DNA from 3 places in the Pseudomonas sp. HS6-2 genome. Region 3 is predicted to be linked to each of the others. Evidence: predicted binding sites of a transcription regulator. Region 3 holds the regulator's gene; each other region holds the start of a gene.
What was found. The regulator FliA, encoded in region 3, starts transcription of late flagellar genes. The targets are predictions, from matches to a motif close to CTAAAGTTTNNNNNNNNNNNGCCGNTAA.

Region 1: the regulator FliA is predicted to act here: its motif matches at 7,275-7,302, upstream of ACOKS3_RS23240 (flagellar protein MotY).
Region 2: the regulator FliA is predicted to act here: its motif matches at 4,247-4,274, upstream of motA (flagellar motor stator protein MotA).

Annotation. Positions count from the first base shown of each region.
Region 1 covers NZ_CM143906.1:4,969,087-4,979,646, reverse strand. Annotated here, with positions in the region: gene argF (ornithine carbamoyltransferase) at 1-712, opposite strand, end outside; gene ACOKS3_RS23275 (molybdopterin-dependent oxidoreductase) at 1,096-3,204, shown strand; gene grxD (Grx4 family monothiol glutaredoxin) at 3,296-3,631, shown strand; gene bfr (bacterioferritin) at 3,690-4,163, opposite strand; gene ACOKS3_RS23260 (bacterioferritin-associated ferredoxin) at 4,365-4,586, opposite strand; gene ACOKS3_RS23255 (peroxiredoxin) at 4,801-5,403, shown strand; gene rnt (ribonuclease T) at 5,491-6,102, opposite strand; gene pyrC (dihydroorotase) at 6,162-7,208, opposite strand; gene ACOKS3_RS23240 (flagellar protein MotY) at 7,339-8,313, shown strand; gene ACOKS3_RS23235 (argininosuccinate synthase) at 8,451-9,668, shown strand; gene ACOKS3_RS23230 (hypothetical protein) at 9,741-10,181, opposite strand; gene ACOKS3_RS23225 (response regulator transcription factor) at 10,480-10,560, shown strand, end outside.
Region 2 covers NZ_CM143906.1:581,283-591,842, reverse strand. Annotated here, with positions in the region: gene ACOKS3_RS02655 (trimeric intracellular cation channel family protein) at 1-411, opposite strand, end outside; gene orn (oligoribonuclease) at 503-1,045, opposite strand; gene rsgA (small ribosomal subunit biogenesis GTPase RsgA) at 1,187-2,218, shown strand; gene motB (flagellar motor protein MotB) at 2,293-3,327, opposite strand; gene motA (flagellar motor stator protein MotA) at 3,331-4,182, opposite strand; gene ACOKS3_RS02630 (HDOD domain-containing protein) at 4,313-5,848, shown strand; gene ACOKS3_RS02625 (rhodanese-like domain-containing protein) at 5,893-6,720, shown strand; gene asd (archaetidylserine decarboxylase) at 6,717-7,580, shown strand; gene serB (phosphoserine phosphatase SerB) at 7,637-8,851, opposite strand; gene ACOKS3_RS02610 (histidine kinase) at 8,987-10,450, shown strand.
Region 3 covers NZ_CM143906.1:1,777,894-1,788,453, reverse strand. Annotated here, with positions in the region: gene ACOKS3_RS08395 (ParA family protein) at 1-724, opposite strand, end outside; gene motD (flagellar motor protein MotD) at 897-1,742, opposite strand; gene ACOKS3_RS08385 (flagellar motor protein) at 1,746-2,486, opposite strand; gene ACOKS3_RS08380 (protein-glutamate methylesterase/protein-glutamine glutaminase) at 2,486-3,616, opposite strand; gene ACOKS3_RS08375 (chemotaxis protein CheA) at 3,664-5,883, opposite strand; gene ACOKS3_RS08370 (protein phosphatase CheZ) at 5,896-6,684, opposite strand; gene ACOKS3_RS08365 (chemotaxis response regulator CheY) at 6,703-7,077, opposite strand; gene fliA (RNA polymerase sigma factor FliA) at 7,182-7,922, opposite strand; gene fleN (flagellar synthesis regulator FleN) at 7,919-8,752, opposite strand; gene flhF (flagellar biosynthesis protein FlhF) at 8,846-10,153, opposite strand; gene flhA (flagellar biosynthesis protein FlhA) at 10,165-10,560, opposite strand, start outside.

The DNA of each region.
Region 1 (10,560 bases), 3.1 Mb from region 3:
CGAAATGCGCAAGGCGCCGTGCAGTTTCCTCTTCCTGACCCATGGAAGTCCAGACATCCGTGGTCACCAGGTGTGCGCCACGCACAGCTTCCTGCGGATCGCGGATGATCTGCACGTGATCGCCACCCAGAGCCATGAAGCGTGGATCGGGCTCATAGCCTTCCGGGCAGGCGATGCGCAGTTGGAAGTCGAACTGCTTGGCCGCTTCGATGTACGAGTTGCACATGTTGAAGCCGTCGCCGATCCAGGCCACGGTCTTGCCCTGGATCGAGCCGCGGTGCTCGAGGAAGGTCTGCATGTCTGCCAGCAACTGGCAGGGGTGCGATTCGTCGGACAGGGCGTTGATCACCGGCACGCGGGATTTGGCGGCAAATTCGGTCAGGGTGCTATGGGCGTGGGTACGGATCATCACTACGTCGAGCATGCTCGACAGCACGATGGCGCTGTCACCGATCGGCTCGCCGCGGCCCAGCTGGGTGTCCCGAGGCGAGAGGAAGATTGCCTGGCCACCGAGCTGGATCATGCCGGCTTCGAACGACACACGGGTACGGGTCGAGGACTTCTCGAAGATCATGCCCAGCACGCGGTTCTTCAGGGGCTCGAACAGCACGCCGCGCTTGCGCAGGTCCTTCAGCTCGATGCCTCGGCGGATCACACCGAGCAATTCGTCGGTGGTGAAATCCAGCAGGGAGAGAAAGTGCCTAGCGCTCATGATTGACTACCTTATCTGCAACGGTATGCAGGTCGACCGTATGGTTTTTTTTGACAACGGGAGTGACCTGCGGCGTAAGCCGCACGGGGCGGACGAAATGGGGGAAGGCGCAATACTATAATTAAATGTCGCCTGAAACCAAGAGGGGAAACAGCAGCTCGTTCTTAAGATGTTGCAAAGGGTGTCGTATCCCTTGCGCCCGTGCTGTTTTTTATTTGCTACAGAAGGTTGTACACGGCTTGCTGGCAATTTGGCAAATGGCTGTCGCGAATCGTGCGCCTGATGTCGCGGGATTCACGGCGCGAAGCGCGCTGGCAGCCGCTAGGGCTGCGGCGCATAGTCATTGCTCGACGACTCCTTACGACAACGAGGCAGAGGCAGCCATGACCAAGACCCTGCATCACCGTGCCTGTCACCTGTGCGAAGCGATCTGCGGCTTGAACATAGAAGTCAGCCACGAAGACGACGGGCGGGCGCTGATCAGCTCGATCAAGGGCGACCCTGATGACCCTTTCAGTCGGGGTCATATTTGCCCCAAGGCGGTGGCCCTGCAGGACATCCAGAACGACCCGGACCGCCTGCGCCAGCCCCACCGTCGGGTAGGGCGCAAGTGGCAACCGATCGGCTGGGACGAGGCTTTTGCCTTGGCTGCCGAAAAGCTGTGGGCAGTTCAGCAGGCCTACGGGCGCAATGCCGTGGCGGTCTATCAAGGCAACCCCAGCGTCCACAACTATGGGCTGATGACCCACAGCAATTACTTCCTCGGCCTGCTCAAGACCCGAAACCGCTTCTCCGCCACCTCGGTCGACCAGTTGCCGCAGCACCTGACCAGCCACTTGATGTACGGCCACGGCCTGCTGTTGCCGATTCCGGATATCGACCACACCGACTTCATGCTCATCCTCGGCGGCAATCCGCTGGCCTCCAATGGCAGCATCATGACCGTACCCGACGTGGAAAAGCGCTTGAAAGCCCTGCGCGGGCGAGGAGGGCGCCTGGTGGTGGTCGATCCCCGGCGCAGCGAAACCGCCGCCATGGCCGATCGCCATCTGTTCATCCGGCCCGGTGGCGATGCAGCTTTGCTGTGTGGCCTGCTCAACACCCTGTTTGATGAAGACCTCGCGCGAGGTTCGCATTTGCCGGTCAGCGGCCTGCAGCACATTCGCGAAGCGATCCTGCCGTTCAGCGCAGAGGCGATGAGTGCACACTGCGGCGTTGCCGCCACCCAGATACGCCAGCTGGCGCGGGATTTCGCTGCTGCAGACAAGGCAGTCTGCTATGGGCGCATGGGCGTTTCGACCCAGACGTTCGGCACGCTGTGTCACTGGCTGGTGCAACTGATCAACCTGGTGACCGGCAACCTTGATCGAGAGGGTGGGGCGCTGTGTACCGAGCCTGCGGTCGATCTGGTGGCGACCACGTCAGGTGGCCATTTCAATGCCTGGCAGAGCCGGGTTTCGGGCTTGCCGGAGTACGCTGGCGAACTGCCGGTGGCGGCCCTGGCCGAGGAGATGCTGACCCCGGGAGAGGGCCAGGTGCGCGCCCTGGTGACGGTTGCCGGCAATCCGGTGCTGTCCACGCCCAATGGTCGGCAGCTGGATGCGGCCCTGGACGGGCTGGAGTTCATGCTCAGCATCGACCTCTATATCAATGAAACCACCCGCCACGCCGACCTGATCCTGCCTTCGACTTCGGCGCTGGAGAACGACCATTACGACAGCACCTTCAACCTGCTGGCCGTACGCAATGTGACCCGTTTCAATCGTGCCATCCTGGCCAAGCCCGAGGGCGCCCTGCACGACTGGGAGATTTTCGTCGGCCTCGCGCAGGCGCTCGCCAAGCGTGCCGAGCTGGAACTGAAACCGACCTGGCCGCCAGCACAGATGATCGACCTGGCTCTGCGCAAGGGGCGCTATGGCGAAGCCAGCGCCTGGAAGCTCTCGCTGCAGGCGCTGGACGAGCACCCTCACGGACTCGACCTGGGGCCGCTGCGTGCCAACCTGGCGACTCGTCTGGCAACCGCCAGCAAAACCGTCGAGGCGGCGCCGCAGGTGCTGCTGGATGACCTGCAGCGGTTGGCCCTGCAGGAACCTCCTGTGCCGGGGGAGTTGCTGCTGATCGGTCGCCGTCACGTGCGCAGTAACAATTCGTGGATGCACAACTTCCATCGCCTGGTCAAAGGCAAGCCGCGCCACCAACTGCTGATGCACCCGCAGGACCTGCAGCAACGGCAGTTGCAGGATGGGCAGCGGGTGCGTATCCGCTCGCGTACCGGCATGCTGGAGGTCGAGGTGCTGGCCTGTGAAGACATGATGCCTGGGGTGGTCAGCCTACCCCATGGCTTCGGCCATGGTCGCGAGGGTGTGCAGCTGCAGGTTGCCCAGGCGCAGGCGGGTGTCAGTGCCAACGACCTTACGGATGAGCGCCTGCGCGACGCGGTTTCCGGTAATGCTGCGCTCAATGGCGTGCCTGTGCAGGTCGAGGCCGCATGAGCAACGGTAAGGCCGAGCATGCTGCTCGGCTTTCCGATACAATGCGTCACCGTGCCGACGACCGCGTCGGAAAGTTCAGCTGAGGTGCTACATGGATATCATCGATACGATCAAAGAGCAGATTGCCAACAACACCATTCTGCTTTACATGAAAGGCTCGCCGAATGCCCCGCAGTGCGGGTTCTCGGCCAAGGCATCGCAAGCTGTGATGGGTTGCGGCGAGAAGTTCGCCTACGTCGACATCCTGCAGAACCCGGAAATCCGCGCCAACCTGCCAAAATACGCCAACTGGCCGACCTTCCCGCAACTGTGGGTAGCCGGCGAGCTGGTTGGCGGTAGCGACATCATGCTGGAAATGTTCGAGAAGGGTGAGCTGCAGACCCTGATCAAGGACGCCGCCGCCAAGGCCAAGGCTTCCGAAGCCTGATTATCAGGCAGCCATGAAAAAACCCGCTCAAGGCGGGTTTTTTCATGGGGCGAGAATCTTATTCTTCGCCCATCTGCGACTGCAGGTAATTCTCGATGCCGATCTTGTCGATCAGGCCCAGCTGGGTCTCCAGCCAGTCGATGTGCTCTTCCTCGGACTCGAGGATGTCTTCGAGCATGTCACGCGAGCCGAAGTCGCCGGCGGTTTCGCAGTGGGCGATGGCGGCTTTGAGGTCGACCAGGCCTTTCTGTTCGATCTTCAGGTCGCACTCGAGCATCTCTTTGGTGTGCTCGCCAATCAGCAGCTTGCCCAGGTCCTGAACGTTGGGAATGCCTTCGAGGAAGAGAATACGCTTGATCAGCTTGTCAGCGTGCTTCATCTCGTCGATGGATTCTTTGTACTCGTGCTTGCCGAGCTTGTTCAGGCCCCAATCTTCGTACATGCGCGCGTGCAGGAAGTACTGGTTGATCGCGACCAGCTCGTTTCCGAGGATCTTGTTGAGATGCTGGATGACGCTTACGTCGCCTTTCATGTCGGGTTCCTGCCCTGTAGAAGTGTGCCAATGCAGGGAAGTTTGAGCCTGTAACTGTGGGGTGTCAAACCTAAGTGTTTGAATAATAAGTGAAAATTAATAGGAATAAGAATGTTTGTGAACCGCGTTGGTACGCTAACTTATTGATATTCAGGCATAAAAAAACCGGACACGAGGTCCGGTTCATCGAATTCTGTAATATCAGGCAGCAGTAAATTCCACCGGATAGGGCAGGGCGGCGTGCTGGCTCACCTGCAATTCGGTGAGGGTTTCGCGGACCACCTGCTTGGCCAGGCAGGCACATTTGCCACACTGGCTGGCGACATTGGTCGCAGCTCGGACTTCCTTGTAACTGCAGCATCCTTCATAGATCGCATCGCGGATCTGTCCGTCGGTAACGCCGACACAAAGACACACATACATAAGGGCTGACCATCGCGGGTTGAGTCGATGGGTTGGAGCTTAATGTTAATGAGAATGCTTGTCAAAGGACTTTCTGAAAGGCCCGTGCTTGAGCGACCGACGGTTGCATTCGGCCTGTCACCACAAGCCGTGTATGATGGTCAGCCTTTGTTGGATGTCGGGCAAGCCTGCCTTGGCCCGGCAAACGGTTCTTCACCCTCATCAGGAGATTACAATGAGCGTACTCGTTGGCAAACAAGCCCCCGACTTCACCGTCCCAGCCGTCCTGGGCAATGGCGAAATCGTCGACAGCTTCAACCTGGCCTCGGCCATCAAGGGCAAGTACGGCCTGGTGTTCTTCTACCCACTGGACTTTACCTTCGTCTGCCCGTCCGAGCTGATCGCCCTGGACAACCGCATCCCTGACTTCCAGGCGCGCAACGTTGAAGTGATCGGCGTTTCGATCGACTCGCACTTCACCCACAACGCATGGCGTAACACCCCGGTCAACGCCGGCGGTATTGGCCAGGTCAAGTACACCCTGGCGGCCGACATCACCCACGAAATCTGCAAGGCCTACGACGTCGAGTCCGAAGGCGGCGTAGCCTTCCGTGGCGCCTTCCTGATCGACACCAACGGTGTAGTTCGTTCGCAGATCGTCAACGACCTGCCACTGGGCCGTAACATGGACGAACTGCTGCGTCTGGTTGACGCCCTGCAATTCCACGAAGAGCACGGCGAAGTCTGCCCTGCCAACTGGAAGAAAGGCGACCAGGGCATGACCGCTTCGCCAGAAGGCGTTGCTGCTTACCTGAGCGAGAACGCTGGCAAGCTGTAATTGCCACGCGCACAAAAAAACCGGCCCATGTGGCCGGTTTTTTTGTGCCTGGATGCTGGGGTCGCACAGCGGCTCCAGCATTTCGACTCAGTCGTTGAAGTCGCGCCAGCCGCCCATTTCCTTCCAGCGGTTGACGATGCCGCAGAACAGCTCGGCGGTCTTCTCGGTGTCGTAACGCGCCGAGTGCGCCTCACGGCCGTCGAAGTCGATGTCGGCGCTCTGGCAGGCCCGCGCCAGCACGGTCTGGCCGTAGGCCAGGCCCGCAAGAGTCGCGGTGTCGAAGCTGGAGAACGGGTGGAACGGGTTACGCTTGATATCGTTACGCGTTACCGCCGCATTGAGGAAACCAAGGTCGAAGCTGCTGTTGTGGCCGACCAGGATCGCCCGTTTGCAGCCGTTGGCCTTCAGTGCCTTGCGCACGCCGCGGAAGATGTCGGTGAGTGCGCTTTCCTCGCTCACCGCCATGCGCAGCGGGTGGTCCAGCTTGATGCCGGTGAACTCCAGCGCGGCCGGCTCGATGTTGGCCCCTTCGAACGGTTCTACTCGGAAGAAGTAGGTGTGCTCGGGGAACAGGAAACCTTTCTCGTCCATGCCGATGGTCACGGCGGCGATTTCCAGCAGGGCGTCGGTGGCGCTGTTGAAGCCGCCGGTCTCGACATCCACCACGACTGGCAGATAGCCGCGGAAGCGCTCGGCCATCGGGTGGCGCGAGCCGCTGCCGCCCTGACCGTCCTGGTCGTCTTCGTAGAGGTCTTCGCTCACGCGTTGTCCTCCAGCAGGCGCCAGCGCAGTTTTTCACCGGCACGCAGCGGGATCACGGTCTGCTCGCCAAACGGCAGGCTGTCCGGGGCGGTCCACTCTTCGCGGACCAGGGTGATGGTGTCGGTGTTCGCCGGCAGGCCATAGAAGGCCGGGCCGTGCAGGCTGGCGAAGCCTTCGAGCTTGTCCAGTGCATTGCGCTGTTCGAACGCCTCGGCGTACATCTCGATGGCCGCGTATGCGGTGTAGCAGCCGGCGCAACCGCAGGCGGCTTCTTTGGCGTGACGGGCGTGCGGTGCCGAGTCGGTGCCGAGGAAGAACTTCGGGTTGCCGCTGGTGGCCGCGTCCAGCAGCGCCACCTGATGGGTGTTGCGCTTGAGGATCGGCAGGCAATAGAAGTGCGGGCGGATACCGCCGACCAGCATGTGGTTGCGGTTGTACAGCAGGTGCTGGGCAGTGATGGTCGCACCGACATTGGCCGGGGCTTCGGTGACGAATTGCGCGGCGTCGCCCGTGGTAATGTGCTCGAACACCACTTTCAGGGTCGGGAAGCGCTCGACCAGGCGGCGCATGTGCTCGTCGATGAAGCGCTTCTCGCGGTCGAACACGTCGATCTCGCTGCGGGTCACTTCACCGTGCACCAGCAATGGCATGCCCACTTCCGCCAGCGCTTCGATGGCCGGGAAGATGTTGTCGATGCTGGTCACGCCCGAGTCGGAGTTGGTCGTCGCGCCGGCCGGGTACAGCTTGGCGGCGTAGACGATGCCGCTGGCCTTGGCCGCGCGGATGTCCTCGGGGCTGGTGCGGTCGGTGAGGTAGAGCACCATCAGCGGTTCGAAGCGGCTGCCAGCCGGGCGGGCGGCAAGGATGCGCTCGCGGTAGGCGCCAGCTTCGACGGCATTGCGCACCGGCGGAACCAGGTTAGGCATGATGATGGCACGGGCGAAAGTACGCGCCACATCGCCAACGGTATGGGGCAGGACGGCACCATCGCGCAGATGGATGTGCCAGTCGTCGGGACGCAGGAGGGTCAGGCGATCGGACATTGGGAATTCCAGGCGGGTCGAACTCAGGCCCCAATGCTACCGGAAAACCCCGGTCCGAGCACGGCTATCAAGTTTTCCGGCAAGCGTCCGATAGCCTGCCTGTAAGCCGTCAGAATTTGTGGAGCCGCCCGTGCGCCAGCGTTACCTTGCCCTGTTGACCCTCGTCGCCAGCCTGCCGGCCGGCGCACTGACCTTCCAGACCCGCATGGAGAATGTCGCCTGGAACGTCGAGGGTGACCAGTTCGAATGTCGTCTGATCCAGCCGATCGACGGTTTCGGCAGTGGCGAGTTCGTGCGTAAGGCCGGTGAGCAGCCGGTGTTTCAGCTACGCTCGCACAGCAATGTGCTGGGCGCAGGTTCCGCCACCTTGCTGGCAGCCGCTGCCCCTTGGCAGCCGGGTCGCGGCGATGTGAATCTCGGCGCTGTTCGTATGGCCCGTAGCGGCGTGTTGTTCAGCTCGTCGCAGAGCCAGGCCAGTCGCCTGATCAACGGCCTGCTCGATGGCCGCAGCACGGTGGTGCGCAACTATACCGGCGAAGGCGGGCGGGTAATGGAGGTACGCGTGTTGCCGGTCAGCTTCGCCAAGGCGTATGGCGACTATCAAGCCTGCGCCAGCAAGATGCTGCCGATGAACTATGACCAGGTGCGCCAGACCCAGGTTGGGTTCCCGGGCGGTGGCTTCGATCTCGATGCCGACGCCCGTGCGCGGCTGGATGTGATCCTCGATTACCTCAAGGCCGACCCGACGGTGAACCACATCGAACTCAATGGCCATTCCGATAACAGTGGTAACCGCCTGACCAATCGTGACACTTCGCGGCGCCGGGCCTTGGCCGTTGCCGATTACTTCAAGGCCCATGGTGTGCCCGAAGAGCAAATCGTCGTGCGCTTCCATGGCGAGCGCTATCCGCTGGTGAAGAACAACAGCCCGGCCAATCGGGCGCGTAACCGGCGGGTAAACATCGAACTGGATCGGGTGGCTCAGGTGGAGAAGCCGGCGGTGCAGTCGGTTCAGCAACCGGCACCGGTAGCGCCTGCCATCCCGCCTGCCGCGGTGGCACCGGCTACGGCTGCTCCGTCTGCATCGGGAACGAAGGCACCCTGACCGTACTTCCACGCCACCCACGTCGCGCTGCTGACAGTTCCTGTCGCTTTGTCGTCAGAAGCTGTCGCCCCACTGTAAATTTGTCCGCAACGCCGGTAGAATCGGCCCCTTTCCGTACAACCCCGTGGAGTGATGGCATGGCGGACGTAAAAAAGGTCGTACTGGCGTATTCCGGCGGCCTTGATACTTCGGTGATTCTCAAGTGGCTGCAGGATACCTACAACTGCGAAGTGGTGACCTTCACCGCTGATCTGGGTCAGGGCGAAGAAGTCGAGCCGGCTCGCGCCAAAGCTCAGGCGATGGGCGTAAAAGAGATCTACATCGACGACCTGCGCGAAGAGTTCGTGCGTGATTTCGTCTTCCCGATGTTCCGCGCCAACACCGTCTACGAAGGCGAGTATCTGCTGGGTACCTCCATCGCCCGCCCGCTGATCGCCAAGCGCCTGATCGAAATCGCCAACGAAACCGGCGCCGACGCCATTTCCCACGGCGCTACCGGCAAGGGTAACGACCAGGTTCGCTTCGAACTGGGTGCCTACGCCCTCAAGCCAGGTGTCAAGGTCATCGCCCCATGGCGCGAGTGGGACCTGCTGTCCCGCGAGAAGCTGATGGACTACGCCGAGAAGCACGGCATCCCGATCGAGCGCCATGGCAAGAAGAAGTCGCCGTACTCGATGGACGCCAATCTGCTGCACATCTCCTACGAAGGCGGTGTCCTGGAAGATACCTGGACCGAGCACGAAGAAGACATGTGGCGCTGGAGCGTCTCGCCAGAAAACGCCCCGGACCAGGCTACCTACATCGAGCTGACCTACCGCAATGGTGACATCGTCGCCATCGACGGCGTCGACATGACTCCGGCCACCGTGCTTGCCGAGCTGAACCGCATCGGCGGCGCCAACGGTATCGGCCGCCTGGACATCGTCGAGAACCGTTATGTGGGCATGAAGTCCCGCGGCTGCTACGAAACCCCTGGCGGCACCATCATGCTCAAGGCCCACCGTGCCATCGAGTCGATCACCCTGGACCGCGAAGTCGCTCACCTCAAAGACGAGCTGATGCCGAAGTACGCCAGCCTGATCTACACCGGCTACTGGTGGAGCCCGGAGCGTCTGATGCTGCAGAAGATGATCGACGCTTCGCAGGTAAATGTTAACGGCGTCGTGCGCCTGAAGCTGTACAAGGGCAACGTCATCGTGGTTGGCCGCAAGTCGGATGACTCGCTGTTCGATGCCAACATCGCGACCTTCGAAGAAGACGGCGGCGCCTACAACCAGGCTGATGCTGCCGGCTTCATCAAGCTCAACGCGCTGCGCATGCGTATTGCTGCCAACAAAGGCCGCGGGATGCTCTGAGCATTTGGCTGAAGTGGCAAAAACAAACCCGGCTCTGGCCGGGTTTTTTTTGCCTTCTGGACGGTGGCCTGGTCAATACCCATTGGGTAGATCCTCAGGCAAGCGGGTGGTCGTAAGAATCACGCACTGTTGTAGATCCATGTTGCACATTCGCCAGCGCCTGTTTTCGACATGCGCTTGGCTAAGGGCTTGCACGATTTGTTGTTGTATCAGTTTTTCCGCGTCTGGCCCGGAAAACATCATGGTTATAGTTTCTTGCATGTCGGGAAGCGTCGCTTGCTCAGGGATGTTTTTCTGTTCGGCTGGGTCAGGTTTGTAAAAGGATTTGTAGTTGAAGTTCAGGGTGAGAAAGAACAGGGCTGTGAGAAAGAATGGAAACCCCACAAGGAACCAAGTGTAGTACGTCTGACTTTTTTCGCTGAGAAAAGGCAAGGTTGCCAAGGCAGAAGCTTCGATGATGCCAGCGAAGATGGCGATTATCGTCAGTGGGGCCACAGGTTGGTTATCGTTCATGGTCATTGCCTCCTGCATGTTTCTCTTATCAATAACCTACTGACTGCCTCAACTAAATTGTGGACATTTTCCGGGGGAGGGAAATTTCTGCGGGGGGAGTGAGTTGATCACGTTTTGATTTGCGTGTTCGTAAGCGCATTCGGGATAAAGGATTAAATTTTTCTTGTAGGAAAATTCCCAAACCGACGTAAGGTTCATCTATTCGGCTATTTGTACAGGGAATCGACGCGCCATTTAGCGTTCTGCTCGGTTATGGTGAGGCAGTCGTCAAAGCAGAATAATGAATGATGGATATCGCATGAATAAAGTCCTTATCGTGGATGATCATCCGGTCATACGCTTGGCAGTGCGCATGCTCATGGAGCGGCATGGGTATGAT
Region 2 (10,560 bases), 1.2 Mb from region 3:
GTTGCAGAAGATGTCCCGCAGGATCCCACCAAACACCCCGGTGATCACCCCGCTGATCGACGCCACCAGCATGCCCTGCCCCATCTCCAGCGCGGTCATGCAGCCAATCAGGGTAAAGGCCACCAGGCCCAAGGCATCCAGCACCAGGAACAGCGAACGCAAACGTCGCATCATCGGCGCGATGAAAATCGTCAGGAGCGCGGCGCAGCTGGTCAATACCAGGTATTCCGGGTGCTTTACCCAAGTCAGCGGGTAATGCCCAAGCAGCACGTCGCGCACCGAGCCGCCACCCAGAGCGGTCACGCAGGCGATCAGCACCACGCCAAACCAGTCCATGCCGCGGCGGCCGGCGGACAGGGCACCGGTCATGGCTTCGGCGGTAATGGCGATCAGGTAGAGCATCAACAACATGGCGCGGGTCCGTGCGGGAAAGGCGCGCAGTCTAACCAGTTGCCTGTGGCACCAAAAGAGGGCGCGAGCACAATATCTGCGCCCTTTCGACTCACACCTTGATGAAATGCTCGCGGTAGTGACGCAGTTCGGCGATCGACTCGCGGATATCGTCCAGCGCCAGGTGGGTGCTGCCCTTCTTGAAGCTGTCGCGCACATCCGGCGCCCAGCGTGCGGCCAGCTCTTTCAGGGTGGAGACATCGAGGTTGCGATAGTGGAAGTAGTTTTCCAGGCCGCGCATGTGCCGATAGAGGAAGCGGCGATCCTGGCAGATGCTGTTGCCGCAGATCGGCGACTTGCCTTTTGGCACCCACTGCTCGAGGAAGGCGATGGTCTGCGCTTCGGCTTCGGCCATGCTGATCTTGCTGTCACGCACGCGCTGGGTCAGGCCCGAAGCGCCATGGGTGCGGGTGTTCCAGGCGTCCATGCGCGCCAGCACTTCGTCACTGTGGTGGATGGCGATCACCGGGCCTTCGGCCAGGGTGTTGAGCTCGCTGTCGGTGACGATGGTGGCCATCTCGATGATGACGTCGTGATCCGGATCCAGGCCGGTCATTTCCAGATCGATCCAGATCAGGTTCTGTGGATTCTGCATGAAGGGGCTCCTCGTATAGGCCGTCATATTAGCCTAGCGAGGCCAGCCTGCGCATGCGCGGCGCAAAGGTAACCAGAATGGTCAGCGAGCGGGCGTGCTAAACTGCCTGCCGTTTTCAACTTGCCCCACCTTGGAAGGTCCATGGCCAAACGCCAGCTCAATCGTCGCCAGAACTGGCGTATCGAAAAAATCCAGAACGAACGCGCCGCTCGCGCCGCCAAACGCGAGCAGCACGCGCTGCAGGAACTGGAGGGCGGTGACCTGGGGCCGGAACAATTGGGCCTGGTGATCGCCCACTTCGGTGTGCAGGTCGAGGTGGAAGCCCAGGACGGCGAAGCTGCTGGCCAGGTATTCCGCTGCCACCTGCGGGCCAACCTGCCAGCGCTGGTCACGGGCGACCGCGTAGTCTGGCGTGCCGGCAACCAGGGCATCGGCGTGATCGTCGCGCAGATGCCGCGCAGCACCGAGCTGTGCCGGCCGAACAACCACGGTCAGCTCAAGCCGGTCGCGGCCAACGTCGACCTGATCGTGATCGTCTTCGCCCCGGCGCCAGAGCCGCACCCGAACCTGATCGACCGTTACCTGGTGGCCGCCGAGCACGCCGGCATCCGCCCGCTGCTGCTGCTGAACAAGGCCGACCTGATCGACGCAGAGAACGGCCCGGGCCTGCACGCACTGCTCGAAGTCTACCGCGACCTGGGCTACCCGCTGCTGGAAGTCTCCGCTCACCACGGCGACGGCATGCTGCGCCTGCAACAGATGCTCGACGGGCACATCAGCGTGTTCGTCGGCCAGTCGGGCGTCGGCAAGTCGTCGCTGGTCAACAGCCTGCTGCCAGAGGCCGGCACCCGCGTCGGCGACCTGTCCGAATGGTCTGGCCAGGGCCAGCACACCACCACCACAGCGCGTCTGTATCACTTCCCCAACGGCGGCGACCTGATCGACTCGCCGGGCATCCGCGAATTCGGCCTCGGCCATGTCAGCCGCGACGACGTGGAAGATGGCTTCATCGAATTCCGCGACTTGTTCGGCACCTGCCGCTTCCGCGACTGCAAGCATGATCGCGAACCAGGCTGCGCACTGCTCAAGGCCCTCGAAGATGGGCGTATCAAGGCGCAGCGGATGAACAGCTACCGCTCGATCATCGCCAGCCTGCCGGAAGACAGCTACTGATCGCCAGGCAGTTTACCGCGGCCCGTGCCGGCCAGGATGGTTGAGGAACCCTGGGGCGCTCTGCGCCCCCAGGCCTACTGATCCTTTTGCTCGTCCATCTTCAAAGTCCCATCCTCGAAGATGTTGAGCTTTTGCCGCAGCTCACGCGGCTGCATCGGCGCGTGGGCCGCAGCATCCCCTGCCGCCGGCGCTGCCGGGGCCGCAGCCCCAGGCGCTGCACCGACTGGCGGAGTCGGCTGGGCTGGCGCCTCGGGTGTACCCTGCTCACCCTCGATGTTGCGCTGCGCCTTCTTGGTCAGGACGATGATGTCGATACGCCGGTTGACCGGGTTGAACGGGTCCTTGCGATCGAACAACGACGACGAGGCATACCCCACCACCCGGGCCACCTGGCCATCCGGGTAGCCACCGGCAACCAAGGCTCGACGGGCAGCATTGGCACGGTTGGCCGAGAGCTCCCAGTTACCAAAGTCGCCAGTACCGGAGTACGGTTTGGCATCGGTGTGCCCACTGATACTGATCTTGTTCGGTACCGCTTTGATGGTGTCGGCCATGGCCAGCAGGATGTCTTCGAAATACGGCTGCAGGCGCGCACTGCCGATGTCGAACATCGGCCGGTTCTCGGCATCCATGATCTGGATGCGCAGGCCGTCCTGGGTAATTTCGAACAGGATCTGGTCCTTGAACTTCTGCAGTTGCGGGTTTTCCTCGACCTTGTTCTGCAGCTCCTGCAGCAGCAACTCGAGGCGCTCGCGCTCGACCTGCTCGGCCATGGTCTCGACCTGGTCCTTGTCCAGCTGGATGCTGGTGTCAGGCGTGGGCTCGGTCTTCTGCTCCGGGTTGATGGTCTTTTCCGGTGCGAGCTGCGGCGAGCCACCCAGGTCGATGATGTAAGGCGTGCCACTCTCGGAAAAACCGATCGGGTCCTTGAAGTAGCCGGCAATGGCGATCTTCTGTTCAGGCGTGGCTGTGGATAACAGCCACAGCACCAGGAAGAACGCCATCATCGCCGTGGCGAAGTCGGCAAAGGCGATCTTCCAGGCGCCGCCATGGTGCCCGCCACCGAAGCGCTTGACGCGCTTGATGATTATCGGCTGATTGTTCTCCATGACTCAGCGACCGCGAACCGCTTGTTCCAGCTCGGCAAAGCTTGGGCGATGCTTCGGGTACAGCACCTTGCGCCCGAACTCGACAGCCAGCGAAGGCGGCATGCCAGACGCCGAGGCCACCAGCGAGGCCTTGATAGATTCGTAGAGGTTGAGCTCTTCCTTGGCATCGTGCTCAAGGCACTTGGCCAGCGGGCCGAAGAAGCCATAGGCCGCGAGAATACCGAAGAAGGTACCGACCAGCGCCGCACCAACGTGCATACCGATGGCCTTCTGGTCGCCATCGCCGAGCGATGCCATGGTCACCACGATACCCAATACCGCCGCGACGATACCAAAGCCAGGCATGCCGTCGGCGATGCCGGTGACCGCATGCGACGGGTGCTCGAGCTCTTCCTTCATGCTCAGCAGTTCCATGTCGAACAGGCCTTCGAGCTCATGGGGCGCCATGTTGCCGGTCGACATGATGCGCAGGTAGTCGCAGATGAACGCGGTCATGCGCTCGTCGCCCAGCACCGCCGGGTACTTGGCGAAGATCGGGCTGGCGGCGGCGTCTTCGATATCGCTCTCGATCGCCATCATGCCTTCGCGACGGCTCTTGTTGAGGATCTCATACACCAGGCCCAGTACTTCCAGGTAGAACGTATGGGAAAAGCGTGAGCCAAACATCTTCATCGACTTCTTGATCACATGCATGGTCATGTAACCAGGGTTGGCCTGCATGAAGGCGCCAAAGGCCGCACCGCCGATGATCAGCACTTCGAACGGCTGGATCAGCGCCGCGATCTTGCCGTGGGAGAGTACATATCCGCCGAGCACGCTCGCGAATACGACGATGATGCCGATAATTTTAGCCATAGGATCAAAGCACTTGCTGTCGTGGTCAGGGAGAGGGACGGGAGCTTTAAAACTCTTCTTCTACTTATCGGCAGAACTGCGCCAGACTATAGCCACTAAAAGCGAAAAGCCAGTTCGGACTGATGTCAAAATGCCAATGGAATCCAAGGTGCCCACTCAGAATCCGCGTACTGTAGAAGCCTGGGTCAAGCTGCTCGACGGTGTTCGTGTACCGGTCCCGAAGCAGAGCTACGACCGGGTCCTGAGCGCGATAAACGACAATCGCCGCTCGTTGCGCGACATCGCTGAACTGATGCAAGACAGCCCCGCCCTGGTGTTGTCGGTGATGCGCGAGGCCAACCACCCCGCCAACGCCAGCCAGGCCGAGCCCGCCGAAAGCCTGGAAGTCGCCCTGAATCGCCTGGGCCTTGGGCGCAGCAAGGAACTGCTGATGCGCCTGCCGGCCCTGCCGGAAGACGACATTCCGCCGGTGCTGCGCCAGTTCCTGCTGATCAGCCAGCACGCCGCGCAACAGGCCAACGGTCTTTTTGCCAGCCGCCTGGCGCGACTGTGGCAGGAGATCCACTGGGGCAGCCTGCTATTCCTCGCCCCTCTGTGGCCGCTGGCCCTGGCGTACCCCAAGCTGCTGGACGCCTGGGAGCTGCGGGTCATCCACAAGGGCGAACCCGCGGCAGACGTGGAGCAGGAACTGTTCGGCGTGCGCATCTTCGCCCTGTGCCAGGCCATGGCCGAACACTGGCGCCTGCCCAAATGGGTGACCCAAGGCTATCGCCTGCTGCTCGAAGAGCGCGACCAACTGGCCTTGGTACTGAGCATCGCGCGCGAAGAAGACCCGCTCAGCCAGCAGCATCACCTGGACGAAGCACCCGGTTTGCGCCGCTGGTTCAACGAACCGGCCAATACTGTGCTGCTGGCCAACAACCTGGCGCTGGCGGCGCAGGTGGGCTGGGACAACCCGCATCTGCTGCGCTGGCAACTGCTGACCGCGCTGTACCTGCAGACCTCGCTGGAAGACGTGCAACAGCAGGTTCACCAACAAGCAGCGGCCAGTGCCCGGCGCCACGCCCGCCATGCCCTGTTCCACCCTGCCGAGGCGCTGATCTGGCCCTGGGACCAGCGTCGCCCGCACCCGGACATGCTCACCCCGCCACCGCCTTCCAGTGAAGCGCTTGGCCGCTGGCGCAAGCTGTGCCAGGAACTGCTGGCACAACCGAGCCCGTTCACCAATGCCGTCCACCTCGCCACCCACGCGTGCGAAGCGCTGAAAGCCTGCGGGATGCAGCGCATCATGCTGCTGAGCCTGGGCAAGACCGACGATTACCTGCGCGTGCAGCAGATCGCCGGCCTGCCCAAGGAAGCCGGGGGCATCGCTCTGGATATCGAGCAGAACAAGCTGCTGCAAAAGCTCATGAGCAAAGTCGGCCAGCTGCGCCTGACGCCCGAGAACCACGCCCAGTTCTCGGCTCTGCTGCCGGCACCGCTGCGTGCGCTGTTCCACAGCGAACACCTGTTGCTGCGCTCGCTGGCCGTCGGTGACCAGGTATTGATGCTGGCGGTGGCCGACCAGGGTGGCAAACCACTGGCCGATGTCAGCGTGCAGGCCTTCGGCAAGACTTCGCAATGTATCGAGCGTGCGCTGGCGGTGTTTGCCAACCGCGGCGCCTGAGCCTTGCGCTACAATCGCCTCTCTTTCCACACTGGAGAACGTGGATGACTGACTTTTCCGGCCTGCCTTTGGTGATCGAAGCCGCAGACCTGCTGCCGCGCCTGGATTCACCCCAGCTGATCCTGGTCGACCTGAGCAGCGCCAACCGCTATGTCAGCGGGCACATCCCCGGCGCCCGCTTCGTCGAGGGCAAGCGCACCCAACTCGGCCAGCCTCCAGCGCCCGGCCTGCTCCCGGCCCTGGCCGATCTGGAAAAGCTGTTCAGCGAACTGGGCCACCGTGACGATGCCGTCTACGTGGTGTATGACGACGAAGGTGGCGGCTGGGCCGGGCGCTTCATCTGGCTGCTCGATGTCATCGGCCATTCGCGCTACCACTACCTCAATGGCGGCATCCATGCCTGGCCAGCGGACAAGCTCTCCACTGACGTGCCAATGCCGGGCAACGGCCCTGTGCACCTGCAACTGCACAGCGAGCCGACTGCCACACGCGAATATCTGCAAAGCCGTCTGGGCGCCAATGACCTGGTGGTCTGGGATGCCCGCGGCCCGCAGGAATTCAACGGCGAAAAAGTCCTGGCCGCCAAAGCCGGGCACATTCCCGGCGCCGTCAATTTCGAGTGGACGGCCGGTATGGACCTCAACGACCATCTGCGCATCCGCAAGGACATCGCTGAAGTCCTGCAACAATTGGGCATCACACCTGACAAGGAAGTGATCACCCACTGCCAGACCCACCGCCGCTCCGGTTTCACCTACCTGGTGGCCAAGTCCCTCGGCTACCCACGCATCAAGGCCTATGCCGGTTCGTGGAGCGAATGGGGCAACCACCCGGACACGCCTGTCGAAGTTCAAGGACAATCAACTCAATGAAATCCCGTCTGTTCATCCTCAGCCAGTACCTGCTGCCGCACCACTTGCTGTCGCGCCTGGCTGGCTGCGTCGCCGAGTGCCGTGCGCGCTGGTTCAAGAACGCCTTCACCGCCTGGTTCGCCAAACGCTACCAGGTGAACATGAGCGAAGCGCTGGTCGAAGACCTCACCGCCTACGAGCACTTCAACGCCTTCTTCACCCGCGCCCTGAAACCAGGTGCACGCCCGCTGGACGAAACCCCAGGCGCAATTCTCTGCCCGGCCGACGGTGCCGTCAGCCAGTTGGGCCCGATCGAACACGGTCGTATCTTCCAGGCCAAGGGCCACAGTTTCAGCGCGCTTGAGTTGCTCGGCGGTGATCCGGCACTGGCCGCGCCGTTCATGGGCGGTGAGTTCGCCACCATCTACCTGTCGCCGAAGGATTACCACCGCGTGCACATGCCGCTGGCCGGCACCCTGCGTGAGATGGTCTACGTGCCGGGCCGCCTGTTCTCGGTCAACCAGACCACTGCCGAGAACGTTCCGGAGCTGTTCGCCCGCAACGAGCGCGTGGTGTGCCTGTTCGATACCGAGCGCGGGCCAATGGCCGTGGTCCTGGTCGGCGCCATGATCGTCGCTTCGATCGAGACCGTGTGGGCAGGCCTGGTCACTCCGCCAAAGCGTGAGCTGAAGACCTTCCGTTACGACGAAGAAAGCCGTGCGCCGATTCACCTGGAAAAAGGCGCCGAACTGGGCCGCTTCAAGCTGGGTTCGACCGCAATCGTGCTGTTCGGGCCGGAGCAAGTGAAATGGGCCCAGACCCTGGGTGCAGCTTCGGCTGTGCGCATGGGTGAACTGCTGGCAACCCCTGCACAGGCTTGATCCTGGCAATAAAAAAGGCCCTGCATGCGCATGCAGGGCCTTTTTTTAACGGCGGATCAGCCGCGGGCGTCGCGGTCGCGCAGGCCCAGCAGGTACAGCACGCCATCCAGCCCCAGGGTGGAAATCGCCTGCTTGGCCGACTGGCGCACCAGCGGCTTGGCGCGGAAGGCCACGCCCAGGCCGGCCAGCGACAGCATTGGCAGGTCGTTGGCGCCATCGCCCACGGCGATGGTCTGTTCCAGCTGCAGGCCTTCTTCACTGGCCAGCTGTTGCAGCAGGTCGGCCTTGCGCTGGGCATCGACGATCGGCTCCACGGCCACGCCGGTCACCTTGCCATCAACCACTTCAAGTTCGTTGGCGAACACGTAATCGATGCCCAGGCGCGCCTGCACCTGCTTGGCGAAGTACGAGAAACCACCGGACAGGATGGCCGTCTTGTAGCCCAGGCGCTTGAGCTCGGCGAACAGGTTCTCGGCACCTTCGGTCAGGCGCAGGGAAGCACCGATCTCGTCGAGTACGCCGACATCCAGGCCCTTGAGCAGCGCCATGCGCTCCTTGAAGCTGGCGCGGAAGTCCAGCTCGCCACGCATGGCCCGCTCGGTGATTGCGGCAACCTGCTCACCCACGCCGGCGGCCTTTGCCAGTTCATCGATGACTTCAGCCTCGATCAGCGTCGAGTCCATGTCGAACACCGCCAGGCGGCGGTTGCGACGGAACAAGTCGTCCTTCTGGAACGCGATGTCGATGTTCAACTCTTCGGACAACGCGAAGAACTCAGCACGCAGTGCCTGGGCGTCACTCGGCACGCCACGCACGGAAATTTCCAGCGCCGCCTTGCCCTTCTCACTCGGAGCGCCCAGGGTAACCCGCGCCGACAGGCGCTCGATACGTTCGATGGTCAGGCCATACTGGCTGATGACGGCGCTGACCCGTTGCAGTTGCTCGGGGGTGATCTTGCGGCTGAGCAGGGTCGCGATATGTCGCGCCTCGCCCTGGGCATCGGCCCAATGCTGGTAGTCGGCTTCGGAGATCGGCGTGTAACGCGCTTGCAGGTTCAGCTCGTGGGCCTTGGACTGCACGCTTTGCAGCAGGCCGGTAGCCACTTCGTTATCCGGGATATCGACCAGGATGCCGAACGACAGGGTGCCGTGCATGACCGCCAGGCCGATGTCGAGGATGTTCACACCGCCCTGGAGCAGGACGCCGGTAATGGCGGCGGTGAGACCCGGACGGTCCTCACCGGTGATGTTGATCAGAACGATTTCGCGCACAACCTGGCTCCGACTTCGATGAAAAATGCGCATTCTACCGATTTTCCATGACCATCGGGCACCAACTCTACTTTGCCGACAAAACACTGCTCGCTATACTGCCCAACACTTTTATGCCATTAAGAGCCGCGCTCTGTGAACCGGCCCACGCCCGTCAAAACCGACAACTTCTTCATCATGATCTTCCGAGCCCTGCGCCAACGTCGTGTGCCCCTGGCACTACGCATCGCCACCACCAACATTTTCCTGGTGGCGCTGGCGCTGGTGATCTACGCCTGCGTGATGGGCCTGCAGTTCAAGCAGGCCATGCACGAGCAGGCCGACGCCCTCGGCCAGAGCCTGACCACCCAGACCGCCACCTCGGCGACCGAGCTGCTGGTGTCCAATGACATCCTCAGCCTCAACGTGTTGCTGGGCAACCTGGTGAAGAACCCGCTGGTGGCCCATGCGGCCATCTACAGCGTGGATAACCGAATCCTCGCCGAGGCCGGCCAGCGCCCGCGCAACAGCCTGCTGGGCGAAGCCGAAGGCCTGTACCAGACCAAGATCACGTTCCAGGACGTGACCGCCGGTCAGCTGCGCATCAGCTTGGACATGAGCCAGTTCCAGCAGCCGATGCTGATCAGCCTGCAGAGCATGGGCATCCTCGCCGCCATCCTGCTGGCCCTGGCGCTGAGCCTGAGCCTGCGCCAAGGTCGCCATATCACCCTGCCGCTGCTGCAGCTGCGGGTATGGCTGCGTGACCCGCACCCCTACACCCCGGCCATCGACCGCCAGGACGAGATCGGCGACATCGCTCGCCAGCTACATGCGCGCCTGGCGCCGCCACCTCCGCCCGAGCCGGAACCGGAGGAAGAAGAGGACGAAGACGAGTTCGAAGACCTGCACGACGAAGCCCCGGCCAAGCCCGCACAGCGCGCCAAGGCCGTGGTCCAGGCGGACGAGGACGACGACGAGGCCTTCGCCGGACTGCTGGACGACGAGGAGCAACCAGCGTCCAAGCCTGCCGTGATCGAGTCCGACGAGCCACAGAACACTGCTGTGCTGGCCGTTCAACTGGGCTCCCAGGAGCAACTGCGTCGCCTGCCCCGCACGCGCCTGACCGAGCTGCTGGAACGCTATCGTGGCTGCCTGGAGCAGGCTGCCTCGCTGTATGAAGGCGACATCCACACGCTCAACGATGGCAGCACGCTGGTGCTGTTCCACAGCCGCGACTGCGGTGAGGATTACCTGACCAACGCCATCTGCTGTGGTGAGCTGCTGCGTGCGCTGGGCCATGCCCTGCAGATCGAAGTGGCCGACAGTGGCATCACCCTGCAACTGCAGCTGGGCCTGGCCCTGGGTGATGACCTGCAGGGGCTGGAACAGGTCGACCTGCTGATGGCCGAAAAGGCCCAGGACGCGCTGGCTCTGTCGCAACACAGCCGCAACCTGCTGTTGGTGGAGCGACAGATCAGTGATGACGAACTGATCCGCAAGCGCGCCCGCATCCGCCCGATTGCCAGCCCTGAAGGGGCTTGCTGTGTGGAGCGGCTGATGGAGCCTTACCCTTCGATGCTGGAGCGTCAGTTGGCGCGGATGCACGAGCGCCGGGCCTGATATCTGGACTGCCTCTTCGCGGGTTCACCCGCGAAGAGGCCGGCACAGACAATACAAAGTCTTCACCCACAAAAAAGCCCGCGAGCATGCGGGCTTTTTTGTGGCTGGCG
Region 3 (10,560 bases):
CGCCACGGCTCTTGCCATCGAACTGCGACGGCGTGACGCCATTGCGGCTGGCATCGCGCAGGCGCGTATCGACCGGGATGTAGCCCTGCCACACCTGGTGTTCATAGGTATCGCGCAAAACCTTGAGGGTGCCCAGCGAAGCCTGGGTACGGCGGTCGAACAGGGTCGGCACGATCTGGTAAGGCAGCGCTTGCTTGCGCGAGCGGTTGATCATGGCCAAGGTGCCGATCATGCGTTCCAGGCCCTTCACCGCCAGAAACTCGGTCTGCACCGGGATCACCAGCTGCTGGCTGGCTGCCAGGGCGTTGACCATCAGCACGCCGAGCAAGGGCGGGCTGTCGATCAGCGCAAAGTCGAAATCCTGCCATAACTGCGCCAGACTCTTGGCGATCACCAGGCCCAGGCCACTCTGCCCGGGCGACTGACGCTCCAGCACGGCCAATGCGGTACTCGACGGCAGCAGCGAGATACGCTCATCGCTGGTGGGCAGCAACAGCTGCCCCGGCAGACCTTCGGGCACGCTGCCCTTGTGCAGGAACAGGTCGTAGCAGCTGTGCTCCAGGGCATCCGGGTTGTGCCCGAAATAGCTGGTCATCGAGCCATGCGGGTCGAGGTCGACGACGACCACGCGCTTGCCCGCCTCGGCCAGCAGGCCGGCCAGGGCGATGGTGGTCGTGGTCTTGCCCACGCCGCCTTTTTGATTGGCTACTGCCCAGACTCTCATAGGACAACTCTTGACTCATTGATTGTTCCCCCTCCCTGTAGGAGAGGGCTTGTCCCGCGAACACGGGCGCAGCCCGTGCCATTCACCGCGTCGCCTCATTCGCGGGACAAGCCCGCTCCTACAAAGACCGCGCCGCGTAACCACGACAACCCGGTGCCGGAGAATTGGCGAATTACTGCCGTGCGGCTGGCGGTGCACTTTGTGTGCCAGCCCGGCGCAAGGCTGAGTCCGGGGTGGCATTGGCACTGCCTGTGCCGGTCAGGCTGCGGCGCACTTCGAGGTTACGGGAAATCACCAGCACGACCCGGCGATTGCGCGCACGCCCTTCGGCGGTGTCGTTGCTGGCCACCGGTTGGTACTCGCCATAGCCCACCGAGGCCATGCGCGCCGGGTTGACCCCTTCCATGGCCAGCAGGCGCACGATGCTCGCCGCCCGCGCCGCCGACAGCTCCCAGTTGGTCGGGTACTGCGCCGTGCGGATCGGCAGGTTGTCGGTGAAGCCCTCGACGTGCACCGGGTTGGCGAACGGCTTGAGGATGTTGCCGACTTTCTCGATGATGGTGAATGCCTTGTCACTGGGCATGGCATCGCCACTGCCAAACAGCAAGGACGAGTTGAGCTCGATCTCCACCCACAGCTCGTTGCCGCGCACGGTCATCTGGTCGGACTTGATCAGGTCGCCGAAGGCATCGCGCACGTCGTCGCTGATGGCCTTCAGCGGGTCAATGCTGGTCTGGGCCAGGCCCGCATCGGTCTGCTCGCTGTCCTTGATCAAGGGTTCTGCCGGTTTCACGCTGAGCGGCTGCTCATCGCCAATCGGGATCGGCTTCATGCTCCGCTCAGGGTCGTTGAACACCCCGAGCAGCGCTTGCGAGATGACCTTGTACTTGCCCTCGTTGATCGAGGAGATCGAATACATGACCACGAAGAAGGCGAACAGCAAGGTGATGAAGTCGGCGTACGACACCAGCCAGCGTTCGTGATTCTCGTGCTCCTCGGTATGACGGCGACGGCGCATGGCTTACTCCATGAAGCCTTGCAGCTTCAATTCGATCGAGCGCGGGTTCTCGCCCTCGGCGATCGACAGCAGGCCTTCGAGCAGCATCTCGCGGTAGCGCGACTGGCGCATGACGATGGCCTTGAGCTTGTTGGCGATCGGCAGCAGGATCAGGTTGGCACTGGCCACGCCGTAGATGGTGGCGACGAAAGCTACGGCAATGCCGTTGCCCAGCTGCGACGGGTCGGCCAGGTTGCCCATGACGTGGATCAGGCCCATGACCGCACCGATGATACCGATGGTCGGGGCGTAGCCGCCCATGCTCTCGAACACCTTGGCGGCCTGGATATCACGGCTTTCCTGGGTCAGGAAGTCGACTTCGAGGATGCTGCGGATCGATTCAGGCTCGGCACCATCGACCAGCAGTTGCAGGCCCTTGCGGGCGTACGGGTCGGGTTCGGCATCGGCCACGCCTTCCAGGCCGAGCAGGCCTTCCTTGCGCGCCGTCAGGCTCCAGTTGACCACCCGGTCGATCCCACCGGCCAGGTCGACCCGCGGCGGGAAGAAGATCCAGCGCAGGATCTGCAATGCGCGCTTGAACGCCGACAGCGGCGACTGCAGCAGTGCCGCCGCCAGGGTGCCACCGAGCACGATCAGGCCTGCCGGGCCATTGAGCAAGGCACCGACGTGGCCACCTTCAAGGAAGTTGCCACCGACGATGGCGACGAACGCCAGGATCAGGCCAATCAGGCTGAGCACATCCATCAGACACAAGCCTCGACCAGGTGTTTGCCGATTTCATCCAGGCTGTACACCGCGTCCGCCAGGTTGGCTTTGACGATGGCCATGGGCATGCCGTAGATCACACAGCTGGCCTCATCCTGGGCCCACACGGTACTGCCGCCCTGCTTGAGCAGGCGCGCGCCTTCGCGACCATCGGCGCCCATGCCGGTGAGCACCACTGACAGCACCTTGTCGCCGTAGGACTTGGCCGCCGAGCCGAAGGTGATGTCCACGCACGGCTTGTAGTTCAGGCGCTCGTCGCCCGGCAGGATCTTCACCGTGCCACGGCCGTCGATCATCATCTGCTTGCCGCCTGGGGCCAGCAGCGCCAGGCCCGGGCGCAGCATGTCGCCGTCCTCGGCTTCCTTGACGCTGATCTTGCACAGCTTGTCGAGGCGTTCGGCAAATGCCTTGGTGAAGGCGGCGGGCATGTGCTGGATCAGCACGATCGGCGCCGGGAAGCTCGCCGGCAGCTGGGTCAGCACCCGCTGCAGGGCCACCGGGCCGCCGGTCGAGGTACCGATCGCCACCAGCTTGTAAGGCTTGCGCTTGGGGGCCGGGGCATGCGCCGCGGCCGCTGCCGGTACCGCCGCACGGGCTGGCGCGGCAGGACGGACCGGCGCGGCGCTGGCCAGGCTGCTGGCGGGTGCATGGCTGGCGGCCGGCGCAGCTGCGCTGACCGGTGCATGGCTGGTGTAGCCGCCGAAACGGCGGTTGCTGCGCGAGATGGTATGCACCTTCTCGCACAGCAACTGCTTGACCTTCTCCGGGTTGCGCGAGATGTCTTCGAAGTTCTTCGGCAGGTAATCCACCGCACCGGCATCCAGCGCGTCGAGGGTGACGCGGGCGCCTTCATGGGTCAGCGAGGAGAACATCAACACCGGCGTCGGGCAGCGCTGCATGATGTGCCGCACGGCGGTGATGCCATCCATCATGGGCATTTCGTAGTCCATGGTGATGACATCGGGTTTGAGCGCCAGTGCCTGGTCGATCGCTTCCCTGCCGTTGGTCGCGGTGCCGACCACCTGGATCGTCGGGTCCGCCGAGAGGATTTCCGAAACGCGGCGGCGGAAGAAACCGGAATCATCCACCACCAGGACCTTGACTGCCATAAACACTCCATTAGGCGGCGCCACCCGCCAGGGTGCGCCGCCGAAAATCAGATACGCCGTGCCGCGTAACGCTTGAGCATGCTCGGCACGTCGAGAATCAGCGCGATACGGCCGTCACCGGTGATGGTGGCGCCAGACATGCCCGGGGTGCCCTGCAGCATCTTGCCCAGCGGCTTGATCACCACCTCTTCCTGGCCCACCAGCTGGTCGACCACGAAGCCGATACGCTGGGTACCGACCGAGAGGATCACCACATGGCCCTCGCGCTGCTCCTCATGCACCTGGCCCTGAACCAGCCAGCGCTTGAGGTAGAACAGCGGCAGTGCCTTGTCGCGCACGATCACCACTTCCTGGCCGTCGACCACGTTGGTGCGCGACAGGTCGAGGTGGAAGATCTCGTTGACGTTGACCAGCGGGAAGGCGAACGCCTGGTTGCCCAGCATCACCATCAGGGTCGGCATGATCGCCAGGGTCAGCGGCACCTTGATGACGATCTTCGAGCCCTGGCCCTTGGCCGAGAAGATGTTGATCGAGCCGTTGAGCTGGGAAATCTTGGTCTTCACCACGTCCATGCCGACACCGCGGCCGGACACGTCGGAGATCTCGGTCTTGGTCGAGAAGCCCGGGGCGAAGATCAGGTTGTAGCAGTCCGACTCGCTCAGGCGATCGGCCGCGTCCTTGTCCATCAGGCCTTTTTCCACGGCCTTGGCGCGCAGGATGCTCGGGTCCATGCCCTTGCCGTCGTCGGAGATCGACAGCAGGATGTGGTCGCCTTCCTGCTCGGCCGACAGTACCACGTGGCCGGTCCGGGCCTTGCCAGAGGCTTCACGCTCATCCGGCATCTCGACACCGTGGTCGACCGCGTTGCGCACCAGGTGCACCAGCGGGTCGGCCAGGGCCTCGACGAGGTTCTTGTCGAGGTCGGTCTCTTCACCGACCAGCTCCAGGTTGATCTCTTTCTTCAGTTGCCGAGCCAGGTCGCGGACCAGGCGCGGGAAGCGGCCGAAGACCTTCTTGATCGGCTGCATGCGGGTCTTCATCACCGCGGTCTGCAAGTCGGCGGTGACCACGTCGAGGTTGGACACGGCCTTGGACATGGCCTCGTCGCCGCTGTTCAGGCCCAGGCGCACCAGGCGGTTACGCACCAGCACCAGTTCGCCGACCATGTTCATGATCTCGTCCAGGCGCGCAGTGTCGACACGCACGGTGGTTTCCGCTTCGCTGGCAGGCTTTTCCGCGGCCGGAGCCGAACTGCGGGCCGGCGCGGCCGGCTTGGCGGCGGCAGCAGGTACAGCGGCAGCCGGGGCTGCAGCAGGCCTGACGACCGGTTGGCTTTGCGCCACGGCCGCAACCGGCGCTGCCGCGGTGACAGGCGCTTCGGCAGCAACGGTTTCACCGGTGAACTTGCCCTTGCCGTGCAACTGGTCCAGCAGCGCTTCGAACTCGTGCTCGGTGATCTCGTCACTGCTGGCGGGCGCGACAACGCTTTCCACTGCCGCAGTGCCAGCCGGCAAGGCATCGGCCTGGAAGGTGCCCTTGCCGTGCAACTGGTCCAGCAACGACTCGAATTCTTCGTCGGTGATTTCGTCGCTCACCGGCGCACTGGCATCGACCACCGCTTCGGCAGCGGCCACTTCGGGCGAGAACTGGCCCTTGCCATGCAACTGGTCGAGCAGCGATTCGAACTCGGCGTCGGTGATGTCGTCACCTGCGCCGCCCAGGGTCTCGCCCTGCATCTGCGCTTCGGCAGCGGCCGCTTCGGCCTTGACCGCGTCGAGCGAGTCGAGCAGCTGCTCGAACTCGGTGTCGGTGATGTCCGCCTCGGCGGCCACCGGCTCCGCTGCAGCCTCGACCACTGCTGCCGGGGCATCGGCGCTGGCAGGTTCCGCCAGGCGCGACAGGGCCGCCAGCAGCTCCGGGGTGGCCGGGGTCACTTCGCTGCGCTCACGCACCTGGCCGAACATGCTGTTGACCGTGTCCAGTGCCTCGAGCACCACGTCCATCAGTTCCGCGTCGACCCGGCGCTCACCTTTGCGCAGGATGTCGAACACGTTCTCGGCGATGTGGCAGCACTCCACCAGCTCGTTCAGCTGAAGGAAGCCGGCGCCCCCTTTTACAGTGTGGAAACCGCGAAAGATTGCATTGAGCAGGTCGGCATCGTCGGGCCGGCTTTCCAGCTCGACCAGTTGCTCGGACAGTTGCTCAAGAATTTCGCCGGCTTCTACCAGGAAATCCTGAAGGATTTCTTCATCGGCGCCGAAGCTCATTAAACGTGCTCCTTAAAAACCCAGGCTGGACAGCAGATCGTCGACGTCGTCCTGACCGGACACAACGTCTTCACGCTTATCGGCATGAATCTGCGGACCTTCACCCCGAGTCGGATGTTTTTCTTCATCTTTTTCAGCGCGCAGCTGCTGGTGGTCGTGTTCGATACCGGCAAACCGGTCGACCTGGCTGGCCATCAGCACGAGCTTGAGCAGATTGCTTTCCACTTCGGTCACCAGCGCAGTCACGCGCTTGATCACCTGGCCAGTCAGGTCTTGATAGTCCTGGGCCAGCAGAATGTCGTTGAGGTGGCCGGCGACCTTGCGGTTGCCCTCGGCGCTGTGCGTCAGGAAACTGTCGACGCGCTTGACCAGCTCGCGGAACTCCGGCGCTGCGACTTCGCGGCGCATGAAGCGCTGCCAGTCGACGCTCAGGCCTTGCGCCTCGGCAGCCAGGTCGTTGAGCACCGGCGTGCTCTCCTCCACCAGATCCATGGTGCGGTTGGCGGCACCCTCGGTGAGCTTGACCACGTAGGACAGGCGCTCGGTGGCATCGGTAATCTGTGAGACTTCCTCAGCCTGCGGCATACGCGGGTCGATCTGGAAGCTGACGATCGCGCTGTGCAGCTCACGGGTGAGCTTGCCGACTTCCTGATACAGGCCACGGTCGCGGGTCTGGTTGAGCTGATGAATCAGCTGCACCGCCTCGCCGAAACGCCCCCGTTCCAGGCTCTCGACCAGCTCCTGAGCATGTTTCTTCAGGGTCGATTCGAACTCCCCCAAAGACGTCTGTGTTGTTTCCATGGCGCCCCCTGACGTAACTCAGCCGTTGACGCGTTCGAAGATCTTCTCGATCTTTTCTTTGAGCACCTGGGCGGTAAATGGCTTGACCACGTAACCGTTTACGCCGGCCTGGGCCGCTTCGATGATCTGGTCGCGCTTGGCTTCGGCAGTCACCATCAGCACCGGCATGGTCTTCAGCCGATCGTGGGCACGGACCTTGCGCAGCAGATCGATACCGGACATGCCCGGCATGTTCCAGTCGGTCACCAGGAAGTCGTAATGGCCGCTTTCGAGCATCGGCAGCGCGGTGGTGCCGTCATCGGCTTCATCGGTGTTGGTGAAGCCCAGGTCACGCAACAGGTTCTTGATGATCCGCCGCATCGTCGAAAAGTCGTCAACGATGAGGATTTTCATGTCTTTGTTCAAGTAGACCTCCAAGCAGTCTCAAACGCGCTCGGCCCCGAGCACGCGTATTCATATTCGGTACAACGTGGAAAACGACTGCAACGACCCCGGGCTCAACGCGCCCGCCATTCCCCCAGGCGGCTGCGCAGGCGCGCGGCACACTGGCTGTGCAACTGGCTGACTCGCGATTCGCTGACCCCCAGCACCTCACCGATTTCCTTGAGGTTCAGCTCTTCGTCGTAGTACAGCGCCAGCACCAGGCGCTCACGCTCCGGCAGGTTGGCGATCGCATCAGTCAGGGCAGCCTGGAAGCGCTCGTCTTCCAGATCGCGCGACGGCTCGACCTGGCCACTGGCGCCGTCCTCGTGCAGCCCTTCGTGCTCGCCGTCCTGCAACAGGTCGTCGAAACTGAACAGGCGGCTCCCCAAGGTATCGTTCAAAATCCCGTAGTAATCATCGAGACTCAATTGGAGTTCGGCAGCAACTTCATGATCTTTAGCGTCGCGGCCAGTTCTTGCTTCCACGGCGCGCATCGCGTCACTGACCATGCGCGTATTGCGGTGCACCGAACGCGGTGCCCAATCGCCCTTGCGGACCTCGTCGAGCATCGCCCCGCGGATGCGGATGCCGGCGTAGGTTTCGAAGCTGGCGCCCTTGCTGGCGTCATACTTGTTGGCCACTTCCAGCAGGCCGATCATGCCGGCCTGGATCAGGTCCTCGACCTGGACGTTGGCCGGCAGGCGTGCCAGCAAGTGGTAGGCGATGCGCTTGACCAGCGGCGCATAGCGTTCCACCAGCTCGAACTGGGCGTCTTTCGACGCCTTGCTGTACATCTTGAAGCCGCTCGCGTTCATAGCACGGGTCCTGCGCTGGTGGGTTGCACCAGGCGCTCGACAAAGAACTCAAGGTGCCCGCGCGGATTGGCTGGCAGCGGCCAGCTGTCGACCTTCTGTGCGATGGCCTTGAAGGCCAGGGCACACTTGGAGCGAGGGAAGGCCTCATACACCGCACGCTGCTTCTGCACCGCCTTGCGCACGCTCTCGTCGTACGGCACGGCGCCGACATATTGTAGGGCGACGTCAAGGAAGCGGTCGGTGACCTTGGTCAACTTGGCGAACAGGTTGCGCCCTTCCTGCGGGCTCTGCGCCATGTTGGCCAGCACGCGGAAACGGTTCATGCCGTAGTCGCGGTTGAGCAGCTTGATCAGCGCGTAGGCATCGGTGATCGAGGTCGGCTCGTCGCACACCACCAGCAGCACTTCCTGGGCCGCGCGCACGAAGCTGACTACCGAGTCACCGATACCCGCAGCGGTGTCGATCACCAGCACGTCGAGGTTGTCGCCGAGCTCGCTGAAGGCCTGGATCAGCCCGGCATGCTGGGCCGGGGCCAGGTGCACCATGCTCTGGGTGCCGGAGGCGGCCGGCACGATGCGCACACCGCCAGGCCCCTGCAACAGCACATCGCGCAGCTCGCAGCGCCCCTCGATGACATCGGCCAGGGTGTGTTTTGGGGTGAGACCCAGCAATACGTCAACATTGGCCAGGCCAAGGTCGGCGTCCAACAACATCACCCGGCGGCCGAGTTCGGCCAGTGCCAGGGACAGGTTCACTGAAACGTTAGTCTTGCCGACGCCACCTTTGCCACCGGTGACGGCGATCACCTGGACGGGATGCATGCTACCCATGTTCGTTGTTTACCTTGTCTCGCTTGGACCCAAGCCACACGCGGGGTAGTACTGCCAACCCCGGAATGTAGGTACTTTGCATACGCTTCATCCTCAACCTGCGCGCCGCGGGTTGTGGTAGAGATCAGCGAACATGTCGGCCATCGCCTCTTCGCTGGGCTCGTCCTGCAACTGCACGTTGACCGCGCGGGTCACCAGCTGGTGCGGGCGCGGCAGGTGAAGGTCGTCAGGAATGCGCGGGCCGTCAGTGAGGTAGGCCACGGGCAGTTCATGACTGATGGCCAGGCTCAGCACGTCGCCGAGGCTCGCCGTTTCATCGAGTTTGGTCAGGATACAGCCAGCCAGGCCGCAGCGCTTGTAGCTGTGGTAGGCAGCGGTCAGCACCTGCTTCTGGCTGGTGGTAGCCAGCACCAGGTAATTCTTCGCGGCAATGCCACGCCCGGCCAGCGTTTCCAGTTGCATGCGCAGGGCCGGGTCGCTGGCCTGCAGGCCAGCGGTATCGATCAACACCACGCGCTTGCGCAGCAATGGCTCCAACGCGGCTGCCAGCGACTGGCCCGGATCGACGTAGGTCACTGGCACATTGAGGATGCGCCCCAGGGTCTTGAGCTGCTCCTGGGCCCCGATGCGGAAGCTGTCCATGCTCACCAAGGCCAGGTTCTGCGGGCCGTACTTGAGCACGTAACGCGCCGCCAGCTTGGCCAGGGTGGTGGTCTTGCCCATGCCGGCCGGGCCGACCATGGCGATCACCCCGCCCTCTTCGATCGGTTCGACCTGGGGCACTTCGATCATCCGCGCCAGGTGCGCGAGCAGCATGCGCCATGCTTGGCGCGGCTCTTCGATCTCATGGGTGAGGTCGAGCAGCTCGCGGGCGATCGGGCCGGACAGGCCAATGCGCTGCAGGCGACGCCAGAGATTGGCCTGGGCCGGTTTGCTGCCCTGCAGCTGGTTCCAGGCCAGCGAGCCGAGCTGCACTTCGAGCAGCTCACGCAGCCCCGACAGCTCCGAACGCATGGCGTCGAACAGGCGCGGGTCGACCGGGGCCGGGGCAGGCGCGGCAGCGGCTGCCGGGGCATCGACATGTGGTTCGATCAAGGGCTCGGCAGCGGTGAGCGACTGGCCGGCGAACAATTGGCGGCTGCCTTCGGTGGCCTCGGCGCGGTTGTCCAGCTCGGCCTGGGCAGTGGCAATGCGCGACTGGGTCTTGCGCAGTTCTTCTTCCAACTCGACGTTGGGCACGCGCGGCGCCAGCGCGGATAGTTTGTAGTCCAGCGCGGCGGTCAGCTCGACACCACCGGCGATGCGACGGTTGCCGATGATGGCGGCATCGGAGCCCAGCTCATCACGGACCAGCTTCATGGCCTGACGCATATCGGCGGCGAAAAAACGCTTGACTTGCATAACCCACTACCTCAGCCGTTGGGGCCCACTGTGGCAACGATGGTGACTTGCTTGTTATCCGGTATTTCCTGATACGCCAGAACATGCAAATTCGGTACAGCCAGGCGACCGAAACGCGACAACATGGCACGGATCGGGCCAGCTACCAGAAGAATGGCCGGTTGGCCTTGCATTTCCTGGCGCTGGCAGGCGTCGATCAGCGAACGCTGCAGCTTTTCGGCCATGCTCGGCTCAAGAAGAACACCGTCTTCCTGACCTTGCCCGGCCCTTTGCAAACTATTGAGCAAAATCTGTTCCAACCTTGGCTCAAGGGTGATCACAGGCAGCTCGGACTCAACGCCGACAATGCTTTGGACGATGGCACGACACAATCCGACGCGCACTGCCGCCACCAGCGCGGCGGTATC